Regions from separate parts of the Halomonas sp. GD1P12 genome, predicted to be linked through region 3. Evidence: predicted binding sites of a transcription regulator. Region 3 holds the regulator's gene; each other region holds the start of a gene.
What was found. The regulator sigma-54, encoded in region 3, starts transcription at its own class of promoters, with help from an activator protein. The targets are predictions, from matches to a motif close to TGGCACNNNNNTTGCTNT.
Positions count from the first base shown of each region.

Region 1: urtA (urea ABC transporter substrate-binding protein) is a predicted target of sigma-54. The motif match lies at 1,719-1,736, and genes of this name have one in related genera.
Region 2: glnL (nitrogen regulation protein NR(II)) is a predicted target of sigma-54. The motif match lies at 2,658-2,675, and genes of this name have one in related genera.

Region 1 covers NZ_CP107007.1:3,470,674-3,475,997, forward strand. Annotated here, with positions in the region: gene urtB (urea ABC transporter permease subunit UrtB) at 1-216, opposite strand, end outside; gene urtA (urea ABC transporter substrate-binding protein) at 289-1,569, opposite strand; gene OCT39_RS15985 (tripartite tricarboxylate transporter permease) at 1,978-3,504, opposite strand; gene OCT39_RS15990 (tripartite tricarboxylate transporter TctB family protein) at 3,504-3,956, opposite strand; gene OCT39_RS15995 (Bug family tripartite tricarboxylate transporter substrate binding protein) at 3,956-4,954, opposite strand; gene OCT39_RS16000 (response regulator) at 5,187-5,324, opposite strand, start outside.
Region 2 covers NZ_CP107007.1:217,858-223,181, forward strand. Annotated here, with positions in the region: gene glnA (glutamate--ammonia ligase) at 513-1,919, shown strand; gene OCT39_RS01090 (DUF4124 domain-containing protein) at 1,997-2,542, shown strand; gene glnL (nitrogen regulation protein NR(II)) at 2,754-3,812, shown strand; gene ntrC (nitrogen regulation protein NR(I)) at 3,809-5,239, shown strand; gene OCT39_RS01105 (YqiA/YcfP family alpha/beta fold hydrolase) at 5,291-5,324, opposite strand, start outside.
Region 3 covers NZ_CP107007.1:2,125,256-2,130,579, forward strand. Annotated here, with positions in the region: gene lptB (LPS export ABC transporter ATP-binding protein) at 1-380, shown strand, start outside; gene OCT39_RS09955 (RNA polymerase factor sigma-54) at 486-1,898, shown strand; gene hpf (ribosome hibernation-promoting factor, HPF/YfiA family) at 1,980-2,288, shown strand; gene OCT39_RS09965 (PTS sugar transporter subunit IIA) at 2,293-2,763, shown strand; gene rapZ (RNase adapter RapZ) at 2,860-3,774, shown strand; gene OCT39_RS09975 (HPr family phosphocarrier protein) at 3,830-4,099, shown strand; gene OCT39_RS09980 (hypothetical protein) at 4,172-4,711, shown strand; gene pmbA (metalloprotease PmbA) at 4,786-5,324, opposite strand, start outside.

The DNA of each region.
Region 1 (5,324 bases), 1.3 Mb from region 3:
GTCGAGCAGCGCCTGCAGCCAGCCGCGGGCGCGCTCGTCATCGCTTTGCAAAATCTCGTTGATCGCCTCGCCCTTATCGCGGTAGGAGTCAACGTCCAAGGTTTCGAGCAGCGAATAGCCGGGGTCACTATCTTGTGCGCTGGTTTGTGCTGCGGCACCTGGCAGAAAACCGGCCAGCAACAAGCAGACGAACGACCAGAAAAGGAAGCGCCTCATGGGTTGTTCCTTTGAGTGTCAGTGGGAGGTGGCGTGCCCCGGGCCGCGACGGCGGCCCGGGTGAAGGGAGCGTTACTCGGCCAGCGCCGCTTCGGCTTCTTCCGCTGCGGTGCTGCCACCGCAAGAGCCGCTGACGACGTTGAAGTTGCCGCACGCCAGTGGCTTGCGCCAGTCAGCGATCAGATCGCGGGAGCCCGGCAGATAGTCGGACCAGGCGTCGCCGGCCACGGTAGAAGGTGTTTGCCAGACGATGTCGAACTGGCCGTTGTCCTGAATTTCACCGATCAGCACCGGCTTGGTGATGTGGTGGTTGGGCATCATGGCCGCATAGCCGCCGGAGAGGTTCGGCACAGAAACACCGATGATGGCGTCCTTGATCGCGTCGACATCTGTGGTGCCGGCCTTGCGCACCGCTTCGGCCCACATGTTGAAGCCAATGTAGTGCGCTTCCATCGGGTCGTTGGTCACCGACATCTCATCGCCGGTGTGATCGATCCAGGCGTCGATGAAGTCGTAGTTCTCGTCGGTATCCACGCTCATGAAGTAGTTCCAGGCGGCCAGGTGGCCGACCAGCGGGCCGGTGTCGATACCGGAAAGCTCCTGCTCGCCCACCGAGAAGGCGATGACCGGAATGTCGGCGGCGTCGATGCCCTGGTTGGCGAGCTCGCGGTAGAACGGCACGTTGGCGTCACCGTTGATGGTCGAGACCACCGCGGTGGGCTTGCCCTCTTCACCGAAGCGGCGAATCTCGGAGACGATGTTCTGCCAGTCCGAATGGCCAAAGGGCGTGTAGTTGACCATGATGTCTTCTTCCGCCACGCCGTGCTCGTCTTGCAGGTAGGCCTCGAGGATGCGGTTGGTGGTGCGCGGATAGACGTAGTCGGTGCCGACCAAGGCGAAGCGCTCGATGCCGACTTCGTTGATCAGGTAGTCGACGGCGGGAATCGCCTGCTGGTTGGGCGCGGCCCCGGTGTAGAAGACGTTCTCGGACGACTCTTCACCCTCGTACTGCACCGGGTAGAACAGCAGGCCGTTGAGCTCCTCGACCACCGGCAGCACGGCTTTACGGGAAACCGAGGTCCAGTTGCCGAAGATGACATCCACCTCTTCCTGAGCCAGCAGTTCGCGGGCGCGCTCGGCAAACAGCGGCCAGTTGGAAGCGGGGTCGACCACCACGGCTTCCAACTGACGGCCCAGCAGACCACCAGCCTCGTTCTGCTGCTCGATGAGCATTTCGACGGTGTCCTTCAGCGTCGACTCGCTGATCGCCATGGTGCCGGAGAGCGAGTGCAGGATACCGACCTTGATCGGGTCGTCGCTTTCCTGGGCAACGGCCTGAGCGCCGGCGCCCATGACGGCGGCGGCGAGAAGCGAGGTGACGAAACGGCGGGAGAGCGAATTGTGCGTTGGATGGACCACGTGAATCTCCTTGCACCCCTTGCGCGGGGATTGTTATTGAGCCCCATCGAGCACAGCCGCCCGATGACCACTAGCTCAATGACCCTGCAAGGAGTGCGCCACCTCGGAGCATTAACCGCTTATGCATTTTTAATCATAAACTTAAACACGCGATTTAAAATTGGACGCACCCCTTACGCACTAAAAGAGCGCGGCGTTTTCGCAGCGGCGGGCAAACAGGCTGCACCACTATGATCACGCGCACCATTAGCGTGCGCTCGCGCTCAAAACACGGCCCCCACAAAAAAGCGGGGCGCCGACTGGTGTCGACGCCCCGCTTTCAGAGCCTTGCGAGCAGCTGGATCAATCGCTCTCCGGCGTGCCCTTTTCAATGGGTTTATGCATACGCCGGCGCAGCAGCGGGCCCAGCAGATACGGCAGGATCAGCCCCACCCCGGCGAAGACCCACAGGCCGATCGCCAAGCCGCTGTCCCACAAGATCATCCAGTCGCCGTCGGAAATTTCCATGGCGTGGCGCAGGTTCTTCTCCATTTCCGGGCCCAGCAGCAGTCCCAGAATGACCGGCACCAGCGGTATTTCCAGCTTGCGCAGGATATAGCCGCCCACGCCGAAGGCCACCATGAAGTAAAGGTCAAACGTCGTGTTGCTGATCGAGTAGATCCCCACGAACGCGACCATCGTCACCACCGGCAGCAGGTACATCGGCGGAATCGACAAAAGCTTCACGAAGATGCCCACCAGCGGAATGTTGAGCACCAAAAGCAGGAAGTTACCGATCAGCAGCGCCGCGATCACGCCCCAAACGATATCGGCGTTCTGGGTGAACATGAGCGGGCCGGGGGTGATGTTCAGCGAAATCAAAAGCGCCAGCAGCACCGCAGTCGTGCCGCTACCGGGCACACCGAGGGTCAGCATGGGCACCAGTGCGCCGCTCGAGGCGCCGTTGTTGCCTGCCTCCGGGGCGGCCACGCCGCGCGGGTCGCCTTCGCCGAAGCGGCCTTTCTTGCCAACCGCTTTCTTTTCCAGCGTGTAGCTGATGAAACTTCCAAGCGACGCCCCGGCACCCGGCAGCACGCCGGCGACGAAGCCCAGCACCCCGCCGCGAAAGCTCGAGGGCAGAATCTCGCGGATCTCCCGCCAGCTTAGCGCGAGCTTGTTGACCTTCATGTTCTCCTTGCCACCGCCGGCGCGCTCCTCGATGAAGAACAAAAGCTCGGAAATGGCGAACAGGCCGACGATGGCGATGATGAAGTCGACGCCCTCGAACAGCTCGAGCACACCGAAGGTATAGCGCTGCACCCCGGTGTTATCGATCCCGACAGTCGCGATCATCAACCCCAGGCACGCCGCCACCACCGTCTTGATCGGGTTCTTGCCGGTGATGCCGCCCAGCGTTGCGAACGCCAGCATGAACAGCGCAAAGTACTCCGCCGGCCCGAAGGTCAGCGCGAAGTTGGCCAAAAGCGGCGCCAGCAGAATCAAGCCCACGGTCGCCACCAGGCTGCCGATGAAGGAAGCGATGGCAGAGATCGCCAGCGCCTCGGCGGCCTTGCCCTTCTGGGCCATGGGATAGCCGTCCAGGCAGGTCATCATGGCCGGCTCGTCGCCGGGAATGTTGAGCAGTATCGACGAGATACGCCCGCCGTACATCGCCCCGGCGTAAACCGAGGTCAGCATGATCAGCGCGGTTTCCGGCGCCAACCCCAGACTGAAGGCCAGCGGAATCAAAATGGCGACGCCGTTGGCCGGGCCCAGCCCCGGAAGCGCGCCGATCAGGGTGCCCAAAAAAGCGCCCAGCAAGGCGAACATCAGGTTGTGGGGCTGTAGCGCCACCCCGAACCCGTCCATCAAAAAGCCAAGGGTTTCCATCAGTTCACCTCCAGAAAGGAGAGCAGCCCCAGCGGCAGGGCAAGATCCAGCCCGTAGCTGAACAGGAAGTAGACGATCACCCCGGCCACAGCCCCGGTCACGTAAGCTTTCACGGGCGGTGCGCCCATGCGCCAGCAAAGCGTGCCCACGGCAAGCGTCGTGCTGATGATGAAGCCCAGCGGCTGCAAGAGCATCGCGTAGAGAATCAGCACCACCACGGCGACGATCAGCTCGACGCCGGTGCGACTCCAGGGCCAGGCGTTATCCGGGTCGGGGCGCACGATCAGGTAGAGACTGGAGATCGCCAATACCACGGCCAAAAGCTTGGGGAACGTGTCCGGCCCCACCGCCTCGCCGCCACCAAACGGTACGGGAAACTGCGAGGCGGCCCAGCCGTACGCGACGGCCAGGACGATAAGCAGGATCCCGAAGATGCGGTCGTTGAAGGTCATTACTGAATCAGCCCGATGTCCTGGGAAATTTGTTCGATTTCATCGATCTGATTGAGCACGAAATCCTCGAACTCGCCGGCGGTCATGTGAAACGGCATCAGGCCGTTTTGCGACATGACGCTTTGCCACTCTTCGCTCTCGTAGATCGTATCCATGGCGTCGGTCCAGTAGGCCAGGGCGTCGTCGGAGATATCGGCAGGCATGTAGAAGCCGCGCCAGTTGGGGCCGAGCGCATCGATGCCCTGCTCACGCGCGGTGGGGATGTCGGCGAACTCGCCGGGCAGGCGCTCTTCGGAAAGCACCGCCAGCACGCGCAGATCGCCGGACTCCATGAAGCCCTGGGCTTCGGTGATGTCGCCGGTGAAGGCGTCCACGTGGCCACCGATCACCTGGGTCAGCGCTTCGCCGCCGTTGTTGTAGGACAAATAAGCGACGCGCGGTAGATTCTCGACCTCGGCGGCCTGAGCGGCGATCAGCACCTTGAGATGATCCCAGCCGCCCCGGGCGCTGCCGCCGGCGAATTTGACGCTGCGCGGGTCCTCTTTTAGCGCGTCCATCAGGTCGTTGAGATTCTGGTATTCAGAGTCTGCCGATACCGCAATGATGCCGTAATCGGCGCCCAGCGCGCCGACCCAGTTGACCATGTCCGCGGAAAGCCCCGGAAACTGCCCCTGGGCCAGGCGCGTGGTGGTCGCGGTAGAGGCGGCGACCAGCAGCTGGTCATCGCCAGCGCGCTTGCTCACGACGTGGGCAAACGCCACGCCGCCGCCGGCGCCGGCCATGTTGATGGTCTGCACGTTGGCCGGCACCAGGTCGAGCTCCTGCATCACGTTACCGACGCTTCGGCAGGTGAAGTCCCAGCCGCCGCCCGGGTCGGACGGCGCGATGCACTCGACCTTACCCGTGGGATCGAAGGCGACGGCGGTGGTGGCGACGGAAGCGGCGGCCAGCGGCAGAGCCAGCAGCGTGACGTACTTGAATGAGGACGTGAGGGTCATGGCGCTCTCCTGAAGGTGATCTATTGTTGTGGTGCTTATTAAGTCGTGCGCAGCACTTATTGTGATGATGCACCGCGCTGATCATGCAACGCGTAACGGCGAGACGTTAGAAGAGGATAGGACTTGGCAACAAGCTTCTGAACATAATGCACAAAAAGAGCATTGTGGGCATTTTGTTCATTGTGTTCACGAGCGCCGGCCCAGACGTTGAAGGCGGGAACGGCGGCAACCATTACAGCGTTTCGAGATACTCGGTGCTGGTGCGCTGTAAGCGGTAGCGGCGTTCGGGCCTGCCTACATCACCATAGCCCAATTCCGCCTCGACCACGTGCACCGACACCAGATACTCCAGATAGCGCCGCGCGGTGGA
Region 2 (5,324 bases), 1.9 Mb from region 3:
ATCGCCTTATCGAAAGGCGGTGGCACGCATCATTTTTAGGCGCAAAGGCGTTTGATTGTTTCGTTCTGGCTATTTCATCAACAGCTATGCACTTTTTTGGTTCAAATTTTAACTGAGTGATCGTTTGTGGTGCGTTTTTCGCTTTGTGGGCGCAGGCTGGAAGCGAGCCAACCGCGTTATGCATCGAGGTTGCACCGCCAATAAATTGAAAAAACTTTTCAAAACAGTGTCTTGTTATAGGGCATGCCATATTGGTGCAAAGTTGGCACGCTACATGCTTACTAAAAGGCAACGGCTGGCGTCGTAGGCAAACGCTTTTGGGCGTGCTACAACGAGAGCCGGTTTACCTTGAATCGCAGGTGTCAGGGCGGGAGTCAGCGCCTATCACGCGAACAAACAACGAAGGCGTGGCTTACGCACGTTGCGTACGACGGCTTTGTTCAACAATACGTTTAATCGATCGCTTACAGTACACGCTTTAAGCCACGCTCATACCGGAGACGGAGAACAGTATGTCAGCCAAGACGCTCGCGCTAATCGAAGAAAATGAAGTCAAGTGGGTAGATCTGCGTTTCACCGATACGCGCGGTAAAGAGCAGCACGTCACCGTACCGGCACGGGACGTCGACGAAGAGTTTTTTGAAAACGGCCAAATGTTCGATGGCTCCTCCATCGAAGGCTGGAAAGGCATCAACGAATCCGACATGATTCTGCGTCCCGAAGACGGCACTGCCTTCCTCGACCCCTTCACCGAAGACGCGACCATCATCCTGCGTTGCGACATCATCGAGCCGGCCACCATGCAGGGCTACGATCGCGACCCGCGCTCCATCGCCAAGCGCGCTGAAGCCTACCTCGAGTCCACTGGCCTTGGCGATACCGCCTTCTTCGGCCCGGAGCCCGAGTTCTTCATCTTCGATCAGGTGCACTGGAAAACCGATATCCAGGGTTCCATGTTCAAGATCAGCTCTGAAGAGGGCGCTTGGGCGACCGACAGCGACGTCGAAGGCGGCAACCTTGGCCACCGCCCGCGCGTGAAAGGCGGCTACTTCCCGGTGCCGCCGGTCGACAGCTTCCACGACATCCGTGGCGCGATGTGTAACACCCTCGAAGCGATCGGCCAGAGCGTCGAAGTGCATCACCACGAAGTAGCGAACGCCGGCCAGAACGAAATCGGCGTGAAGTTCAACACGCTGGTGAAAAAGGCCGACGAAGTTCAGGAAATGAAGTACGTGATCCACAACGTGGCGCACGCTTACGGCAAGACCGCCACCTTCATGCCGAAGCCGCTGGTGGGCGATAACGGTTCGGGCATGCACGTGCACCAGTCGTTCTGGAAGGATGGTGAAAACCAGTTCGCCGGCGACGAGTACGCGGGTCTTTCTGAAATGGCGCTTTACTACATCGGCGGTGTGATCAAGCACGCTCGCGCCCTGAACGCGTTCACCAACGCGTCGACCAACTCCTACAAGCGTCTGGTACCGGGTTTCGAAGCGCCGGTCATGCTCGCCTACAGTGCGCGTAACCGCTCTGCCTCCATCCGCATTCCGTACACCGCGAGCCCGAAAGGCAAGCGTGTCGAAACTCGCTTCCCCGACCCGACTGCCAACCCGTACCTGGCGTTCGCGGCGATGCTGATGGCCGGTATCGACGGCATCAAGAACAAGATCCACCCGGGCGACGCGATGGACAAGAACCTGTACGACCTGCCGCCGGAAGAGGGCAAGGCCGTACCGACCGTCGCCAACAGCCTGGATCAGGCGCTGGAAGCGCTCGACGCCGACCGCGCGTTCCTGACCGAAGGTGGCGTGTTCACCGACGACATGATCGATGCCTACATCGAGCTGAAGATGGAAGAAGTCACGCGCATGCGCATGGCCACACACCCGATCGAGTTCGACATGTACTACAGCTGCTAAGCAGCGGCCCACCTCACCTTCGAGGTGTATTGGCTCCAAACCCCGCCTCGGCGGGGTTTTTTTATGGGGGAATCGCCATGAAAGCGACATTCGATCGGTGGGCGCGCCGGGCCAAAGCGCCAATGCTTTGCGTCCTGGCGGGGAGCCTGACGCTGTGGCTGGCAGAAAGCCCGGCCCAGGCGCAAACGGTGTACCGTGTGGTCGATGAGAGCGGCCGGGTGACCTACACCGACAACCCGGAAAGCGGTGGCGAGGCCGTGACGCTGGCGCCACTGCCGAGCGTGCAGGGCGCGCCGCCGCCTCCGCCGTCACGCAGCCAGGCGCGGCCCGGTCAGCCCTTCATGCCCTATGACCGGTTCGCGATCGAAAGCCCGGCGCCCGACACGCGGCTCGACGACACGATGACGCCGGTGGATGTGCGCGTTCAGCCGCCGCTGCGCGAGGATCACCAGATTCGGCTGCTGGTGAACGGCGAGATCAGCCAATCGGCGCTACACAGCGACGCCTTCTGGCTCACCGGGCTCACTCAGGGGGCGCATCGGCTGGAAGCCGAGCTGCTCGACAGCCAGGGGCGGGTTCAGCACCGCACCGAAGCGGTGAGTATCATCGTCGCGCCGCGATGATGTGCACTAAAATAGTGCATTGGCGTCGTGTGAATTTTACGCCGCGTTGCAATGGCGCATCGTTTTGCGCCGCCTTGAGGCGATTAATCCATCAGGGGCGCGATCGATGCGCGATTGGCGCGCTTTTTGCACTTTCAGTGCATGCGCTTGCGACCCAACGATTGAACCTCGCAGCACCACGCGACTTACCCAAGGCCCCTCAGGACACGCCATGTATCAGCGTTTACTCGAACATCTCACCACCGCCGTGCTGCTGCTGGATGGTGAACTGCGCGTTGGCTGGATGAACCCTGCCGCTGAAGCGCTGTTGGCCGTGAGTATCAGCCGCGTGAAGGGCATGAGCCTGGATACCCTTTTGGGCTGCGGCGAAAGCGTCGATAGCGTGTTGGCCAAGGCGCGCGACGCCTTTCATCCCTACACCCAGCGCGAGGCGCGCATTACGCCGCTCAACGGCGAGCCGCTCACGGTGGACTACACGGTCACGCCGCTCTCGGCGGATGAATTGCTGCTGGAAGTCGAACCCCGCGACCGTTTGATGCAGATCTCCCGCGAGGAGGCGCTGACGACCCGCCAGGAGACCATCAAGGTGCTGGCTCGGGGCCTGGCCCACGAGGTGAAAAACCCGCTGGGCGGTATTCGCGGCGCCGCCCAACTATTGGAGCGCGATCTTGATGATCCGGCGCTGCGCGAGTACACCCGTATCATCGTCGAAGAGGTCGACCGGCTGAAGGACCTGGTAGATTCGATGCTCGGCCCGAATCGTATGACTCGCCATGCCCCGGTCAATATTCACAAGATTCTGGAGCGGGTGCGGGCGCTGCTGCTGGCCGAACACCCGACGGTGACCATCACCCGCGACTACGACCCGAGCCTGCCAGAGCTCTCCGGCGACGAGTCGCAGATGATTCAGGCGGTGCTGAACGTGGCGCGCAACGCCGTGCAGGCGATGACCGAAGCCCAGGTCGAGGCGCCGGAGCTGGTGCTGCGCACCCGCGCCAAGCGCCAGTTCACCCTGGGCGCGGAGCGCCACCGGCTGGTCAGTGAGGTAGGCCTGATCGACAACGGCCCCGGCATTCCGGAAGCCCTGCGCGCCACGCTGTTTTACCCCATGGTCTCCGGGCGCGCGGAAGGCAGCGGCCTGGGCCTCTCGATCGCTCAGTCGATTCTGCATCAACATCACGGATTGATCGAATGCGACTCACACCCGGGACGGACTGAGTTTCGTCTTTTAATTCCGCTGGTTAATCCTCTTACCGGAGACGCGTCATGACTGAGACGACACACGCCGATGTTTCACGGGTCATCATCGTCGACGATGACCGCGCCATTCGCTGGGTGCTGGAGCGCGCCCTGGCGCAGCCGGACCTTGACGTGGAATGTATCGAACGCGCCGACACCGCCCTCGAGCGGCTTTTGAACGACCCGCCGGACGTGCTGGTCACCGATATCCGCATGCCGGGCATCGACGGGTTGGATTTGATGTCGCGCGTACGTGAAGCTCATCCGGATTTGCCGGTCATCGTCATGACCGCCCACTCGGATCTGGACAGCGCCGTGGCCTCCTACCAGGGCGGGGCGTTCGAGTACCTGCCCAAGCCTTTCGATGTGGACGAGGCGCTGGCGCTGGTGCGCCGCGCCGTGGCCCACGCCCGTGAGCGCCAGCGCCCGGTGAGCGTGCCGGAGGGGCTCAACGCCGAGATCATCGGCGAAGCGCCCGCCATGCAGGAGGTGTTTCGCGCCATCGGCCGGCTGTCGCACTCGCATATCACCGTCTTGATCAACGGCGAATCCGGCACCGGCAAGGAGCGAGTCGCCCAGGCGCTTCACCAGCACAGCCCTCGGGCCGGCAAGCCGTTCATCGCGCTGAACATGGCCGCCATTCCCCGTGACCTGATCGAATCCGAGCTGTTCGGCCACGAGAAGGGTGCCTTTACCGGCGCCAACGCCCTGCGCCAGGGGCGCTTCGAGCAGGCCAACGGCGGCACGCTGTTTCTCGACGAGATCGGCGACATGCCCGCGGAAACCCAGACGCGGCTTCTGCGCGTGCTGGCCGACGGCGAGTTCTACCGCGTCGGTGGGCACACCTCGGTGAAGGTGGACGTGCGCATCATCGCCGCGACGCACCAGAACCTGGAGTCGCTGGTTGACGAAGGGCGTTTTCGCGAGGATCTGTTTCACCGCTTGAACGTCATTCGCGTGCACCTGCCCAGGCTTTCCGAGCGCCGCGAGGACATCCCCAGGCTTACGCGCCACTTTCTCGCCGAGGCTGCCAAGGAGCTCGCCACGGACATCAAGGTGCTCACTTCTGATGCCGAAACGCACCTGACCAAACTGGACTGGCCGGGCAACGTGCGTCAGCTCGAAAATATCTGCCGGTGGCTTACGGTCATGGCGTCGGGCCGCGAAATTCTGATCGAGGATTTACCGCCGGAACTTCGCACCGTGGGCGCTTCGTCAGTCAGCGCGCAGGGCGACTGGCGCAGCGCGTTTCGTGGTTGGGCGGATCACGCGTTGGCCGAAGGCCATACGCACCTGCTGGAGGAGGCGGTGCCGGATTTCGAGCGGATCCTGATCGAAACCGCGCTCAAACATACCGGCGGGCGCAAGGGCGAGGCCGCCGAGCTTTTGGGATGGGGGCGCAACACGCTCACCCGCAAGCTGAAAACGCTGCTGCCGGCGCTGGCCGACGAGGCTTGAGGCGAGCCGCTTGGCATGCCGTCAGACCGATACGTGACGTAAGGTGAGGGCTTACGCTGTTTGGCAAAGCGCCAGAAACTGCTCG
Region 3 (5,324 bases):
CGCGCCTGGAGCAGCTGCTGGAAGATTTTCACATCACCCACATTCGCGACAACCTGGGGATGAGCCTCTCCGGTGGCGAGCGCCGCCGCGTGGAAATCGCCCGGTCGCTGGCCACTGACCCGGCCTTCATCCTGCTCGACGAACCCTTCGCCGGGGTGGATCCAATTTCCGTCGGCGAGATCAAGTCGATCATCCTTGCGCTCAAGGCGCGCCATATCGGCGTGTTGATCACCGACCACAACGTCCGTGAGACGCTGGATATCTGCGACATCGCCTATATCGTCGGCGACGGCCATATCATCGCAAGCGGCGACGCCGACGCCATTCTTGGCGATCAAAAGGTGCGCGAGGTCTATCTGGGCGCAGATTTTCGCCTCTAACCCGGTGACAACCATAAAGTTCCGGGTAGTGGCATATTTATTGCACTTGCGTCGAACCCCGTCTCGCTCTAGTGTGGAGCTTTACGAGTAACGAGTGGTTCTTCGATGGTCATGAAAGCTTCTCTACAGCTGCGCGTCGGTACGCAGCTGACCATGACACCGCAGCTGCAGCAGGCTATCGCCCTGCTGCAGCTCTCGACGTTGGACCTGCGCCAGGAGATCCAGCAGGCGCTCGACGCCAACCCGCTTTTAGAGCAGGAAGACGAATTCGGCGAAGAGACAACCCAGGAGACGCCAGAAACCGAGTGGGAAGAGAGCATCCCCCAGGAGCTTGCCACCGACAGCGAATGGTCCGACACCTACCAGGACATGGCCGCCGGTGGCAGCGGCGAAGGCCCGGATTTCGAGCGCCAGGCCACTGGCCAAAGCCTTCAGGGGCATCTGTTGTGGCAGTTGGCGATGACGGATACCAGCCCACGAGACCATGCCATTGCCGAAAGCCTGATCGATGCGCTGGATGCCAACGGCTACCTGACCCAGCCGCTTAACGACATTCGCGAAGGCCTTAAGGCCCAGGGCCTGGACGGCCTGAGCCAGCGGGAGGTGGAAAACGTGCTGCTGCGCGTGCAGCAGTTCGAGCCCACCGGCGTGTTCGCCCGCGATCTGCGCGAGTGTCTGCTGCTACAGCTGGCAGCGCTTGCCGACGATACTCCGCTGCTGATGCAGGCCCGGCGCCTGGTGCGTCAGTTTCTGGAAGCGCTGGGCAAAAACGACCTGCGCCTGTTGAAACGCCGCCTCAGCCTCGATGACGAGCAGCTCGACGATGTGGTTCGGCTGATTCGAAGCCTCGACCCGCGCCCGGGCAGCGCCTTTGGTGCCACCAACCAAAGCTACATCACCCCGGACCTGGTGGTCCGTCACGACCAGGAAGGCTGGCATCTCGAGCTCAATCCGGAGGCGCTGCCCAAGCTTCGCGTTCAGCCGGACTACGCCAGCCTCATCAAGCGCGCCGACAAGAGCCAGGACAATCAGTTCTTGAAAGAACACCTGCAGGAGGCGCGCTGGCTGATCAAGAGCCTGTCGAGTCGAAACGACACCCTTTTGCGCGTTGGCCGCGAAATCATCGCTCGCCAGATCGGTTTTCTGGAGCGCGGCGAAGAAGCGATGAAACCGTTGATTCTCGCCGACATCGCCGAAGCGGTGGAGATGCACGAGTCGACGATCTCGCGGGTCACGACGCAAAAATATATTCACACGCCCCGCGGCGTATTCGAGCTCAAGTACTTTTTCTCGAGCCAGGTGAGCGGTCAGGACGGCGGCGACAGCCACTCCAGCACCGCGATCCGCGCCCGGCTCAAAAAACTGATTCAAGACGAAACGCCAGGCAAGCCGCTATCGGACAGCCATTTGGTCACGCTACTCGAGGCCAACGGCATCAACGTGGCCAGGCGCACCGTGGCCAAATACCGCGAAGCGATGGGCATTCCCTCCTCCAGTGAGCGGCGCCGTTTACGTTAAACGGGAAACTTGCCGGCAGGGCTTTGCAATGGCGGAAAAAGGGTTACAATCGAAGGACAGTCCTGGATTAGGAGTACGTCGATGCAAGTGAACATTACCGGTCATCACCTGGAACTGACAGACGCCCTGCGTGACTACGTCAACGAGAAACTCGAGCGTATCGAACGCCACTACGACAACATCACCACCGTGCAGGTGACGCTGTCGATCGAAAAGGAGCGTCAGCAGGCCGCCTGCACGCTGCATGCTTCGGGCGCCGACGTACACGCCGAAGCCGAGGACAACGATATGTATGCCGCCATCGACGCCCTGGCCGACAAGCTCGACCGCCAACTGGTAAAACACAAGGAAAAAGCACAGGCCCGCGCCCAGGGCGCTGGCGTGCGTTAATTCGATGACCCTGGAAACCATACTCCCCCCGGAGCGCGTGCTGTTCGACGTCCCCGGGGGCAGCAAAAAACGGGTGCTGGAGTTCTTCAGCACGTTCATCGCTCAAAACACACCGAGCCTGGATAGTCAGGAAGTCTTCAGCCGGCTGGTCGGTCGTGAGCGCCTTGGCAGTACCGGCATCGGCAATGGGGTCGCGATTCCCCACGCCCGAAGTCCGCACTGCAGCGCGCCGATCGCCGGCTTTCTAAAGCTCGCCGAACCCGTCGACTTCGACGCCATCGATGGCGATCCGGTGGATCTGGTGTTCGTGCTGCTGGTACCGGAAGAGGCGGACGACACGCATCTGGCGCTTTTGGGCCAGGTCGCCACCATCATGAACGACGCCACGACCCGCGCGCAGTTTCGAAAGTGTGAAAGCCAGCGCGAGCTTTTAGAGCTGGTCACCGCCCGCATTCGCGAGCAGGCGCAGGGGTAAGCCCACCACCTTCGCTTTTCCCGGCCCTTCAATCGCAATCGCGCTTACGTACAGGCGTGTGCCGATAAGAGCGCTCACTGACCGAAGAGAGACACGATGCAACTTGTGATCATCAGCGGCCGCTCCGGGTCGGGGAAGTCCATTGCGCTTCAGGCGCTGGAAGATTTGGGCTACTACGCCATCGACAACCTGCCGGCAATGCTTTTGGGCTCGCTGGTCGAAGAGCTTGGCCAGCACGGTGAGCGCACGCACCTGGCGGTGAGCATCGATGCACGCAATCTGCCCACCGCGCTCGAACGCTTCCCTGCGCTGCTCCAGGACATCAAAAACGGCAGCACCCGCGTTCAGGTCATTTATCTGACCACCGACGCGCGCACGCTGCTCGAGCGCTACTCCGCCACTCGTCGGCGCCATCCGCTCACCCGCGACAGCGACATGACGCTGGAAGAGGCGATTTCCCAGGAGGAGCAGACGCTATTCGGCATTCGCGAGCTGGCGGATCTGATGATCGACACTTCGCGGCTCACGGTGCACGATCTGCGCCGACGCATCACCGACCAGCTGGGGCACCAGCGCCAAAGCCAGCTTACGCTCACGCTCGAGTCCTTCGGCTACAAGCGTGGCGTGCCGCTGGACGCCGATATCGTCTTCGACATTCGCTGCCTGCCCAACCCCTACTGGGACCCGACGCTACGCCCCCACACCGGTCGTGACGACGCGATCGTCGGTTTTCTGGAGAGCTACCCGGTGGTCGGTGATATGCGCCAGGACATTCTCGATTGGCTCGAGAAGTGGCTGCCCGCCTACCAGAATAGCCAGCGTAGCTACATGACCGTTGCGATTGGCTGCACCGGCGGCCAGCACCGCTCGGTCTACATGGTCGACCGGCTGGCGCAGGATCTGCTCGCCTCGCGCGGGGGTGTTCAAGTGCGCCACCGGGAGCTGGGCCTTCACTTTAGCCTCGACGCCACGAGCGGCTCAAACGCTGTTGACGACCGATCAACGGCGTAACGCAGGGGCCGGGATCAGCACCACCATAAGCAACGAGCGGAAAACAGGGAAACAGGTGCCAGAAAGACGTTTGACACTGACCAATCAGCGCGGCCTGCACGCCCGCGCCGCCACCAAACTCGTAACCTGCGCGCAGCGTTTCGAGGCGAGCGTGCACGTCTACCGGCAGACCCAGAAAGCCGATGCCGCCAATATCATGTCACTTTTGATGCTGGCCGCACCCTGCGGCACCGAGCTCGTTGTAGAGGCCACGGGCGACGACGCCGAGGCGGCGCTGGACGCCCTACAGGCGCTGTTCGAGGCGCGCTTCGACGAGGACGCCTGATCCCCGTCCAGGGCGCTACGCCTTTTCATCGATCGGTTCTCAGCGGCCGATGCTCATCTATCGGGCCCCATCATGCAGCTCATTCAGACCGGTAAGTACTCCCGGGTCTATTTCGACCCGGCCCGCGATCATTTCATCAAAACCTTTCATCCCAAGGCCTTCGACCGGCTGCGCTATCTAACGCGCATTCGCCCCTACCCTGGGCACAACTTCGCCCTGGTCGCCGCGCGCCTGGAGGCGCTCGGTATCGCCACGCCGCGCATCGTCGAGGCCCGCCCTTACCGATTGGTCACCGACAACGTCCACGGTGAGCCGCTCAGGGCCCACATTCTCGACTCCCCAAATCTACAGGAGCAGTATCTGGACGCGCTGGCCGCTTTCGATCACGAGGGCATTCACTGTCGCGGCCTGCACACCGAGAATTTTCTGGTCCATGAGGGCCGCATGGTGGCCATCGACCTCGACGCTTACAAGCTGCCGCGCTGGCGGCGCTACCCACGCCGGGAGTATCTGGACTGCCTGAGTCGCTCGCTCGCCGGGCCCGAGTACTTTTTGTTCGAGCGTCTGCTCGAGCGCCTGAACCTGGACGCCCAGTACCGCCCCAAAAGCTAATTTGAAAAACGCTACCCATAAAAAAACCCGCGACGCAGTTCGAGCCGTCGCGGGCTATCGTACGTGTTGCGCGTTTAGTCGCCGGCGACGGTCATGGCGTCGACCAGCCAGCTTCCCGTGTGGATACTGCCCCGGGTATCGATGTCGTCGCCCAGCGCCTGGAGGCCCTTGAACATCGTCATCAGATTACCCGCGATGGTGAACTCCTCGACCGGATACTGGATCTGGCCGTTCTCGACCCAAAAACCCGCAGCGCCGCGGGAGTAGTCGCCGGTTACGCTGTTCACGCCCTGGCCCATCAGTTCGGTCACCAGCACGCCGCGCCCCATGCGCGCCAGCAGTGACTCCAGGCTTTCCTGCGGCGCTTCGAGGCGGATGTTGCGCGCCCCGCCCGCATTGCCGGTCGTGGTCATGCCAAGACGCCGGGCGCTGTAGGACGAGAGCATATAGCTTGCGATGCGCCCATCTTCGATAAAGCGGTTGTGGCGCGTCTGCACGCCTTCACCGTCGAAGGGCGAGCTTGCCATGGCGCCGACTTCCAGCGGGCGCTCCTCGAGGTTGAACCACTCGGGAAACAGCGGCTCGCCCAGCTTGTCGCACAAAAAAGAGGCCT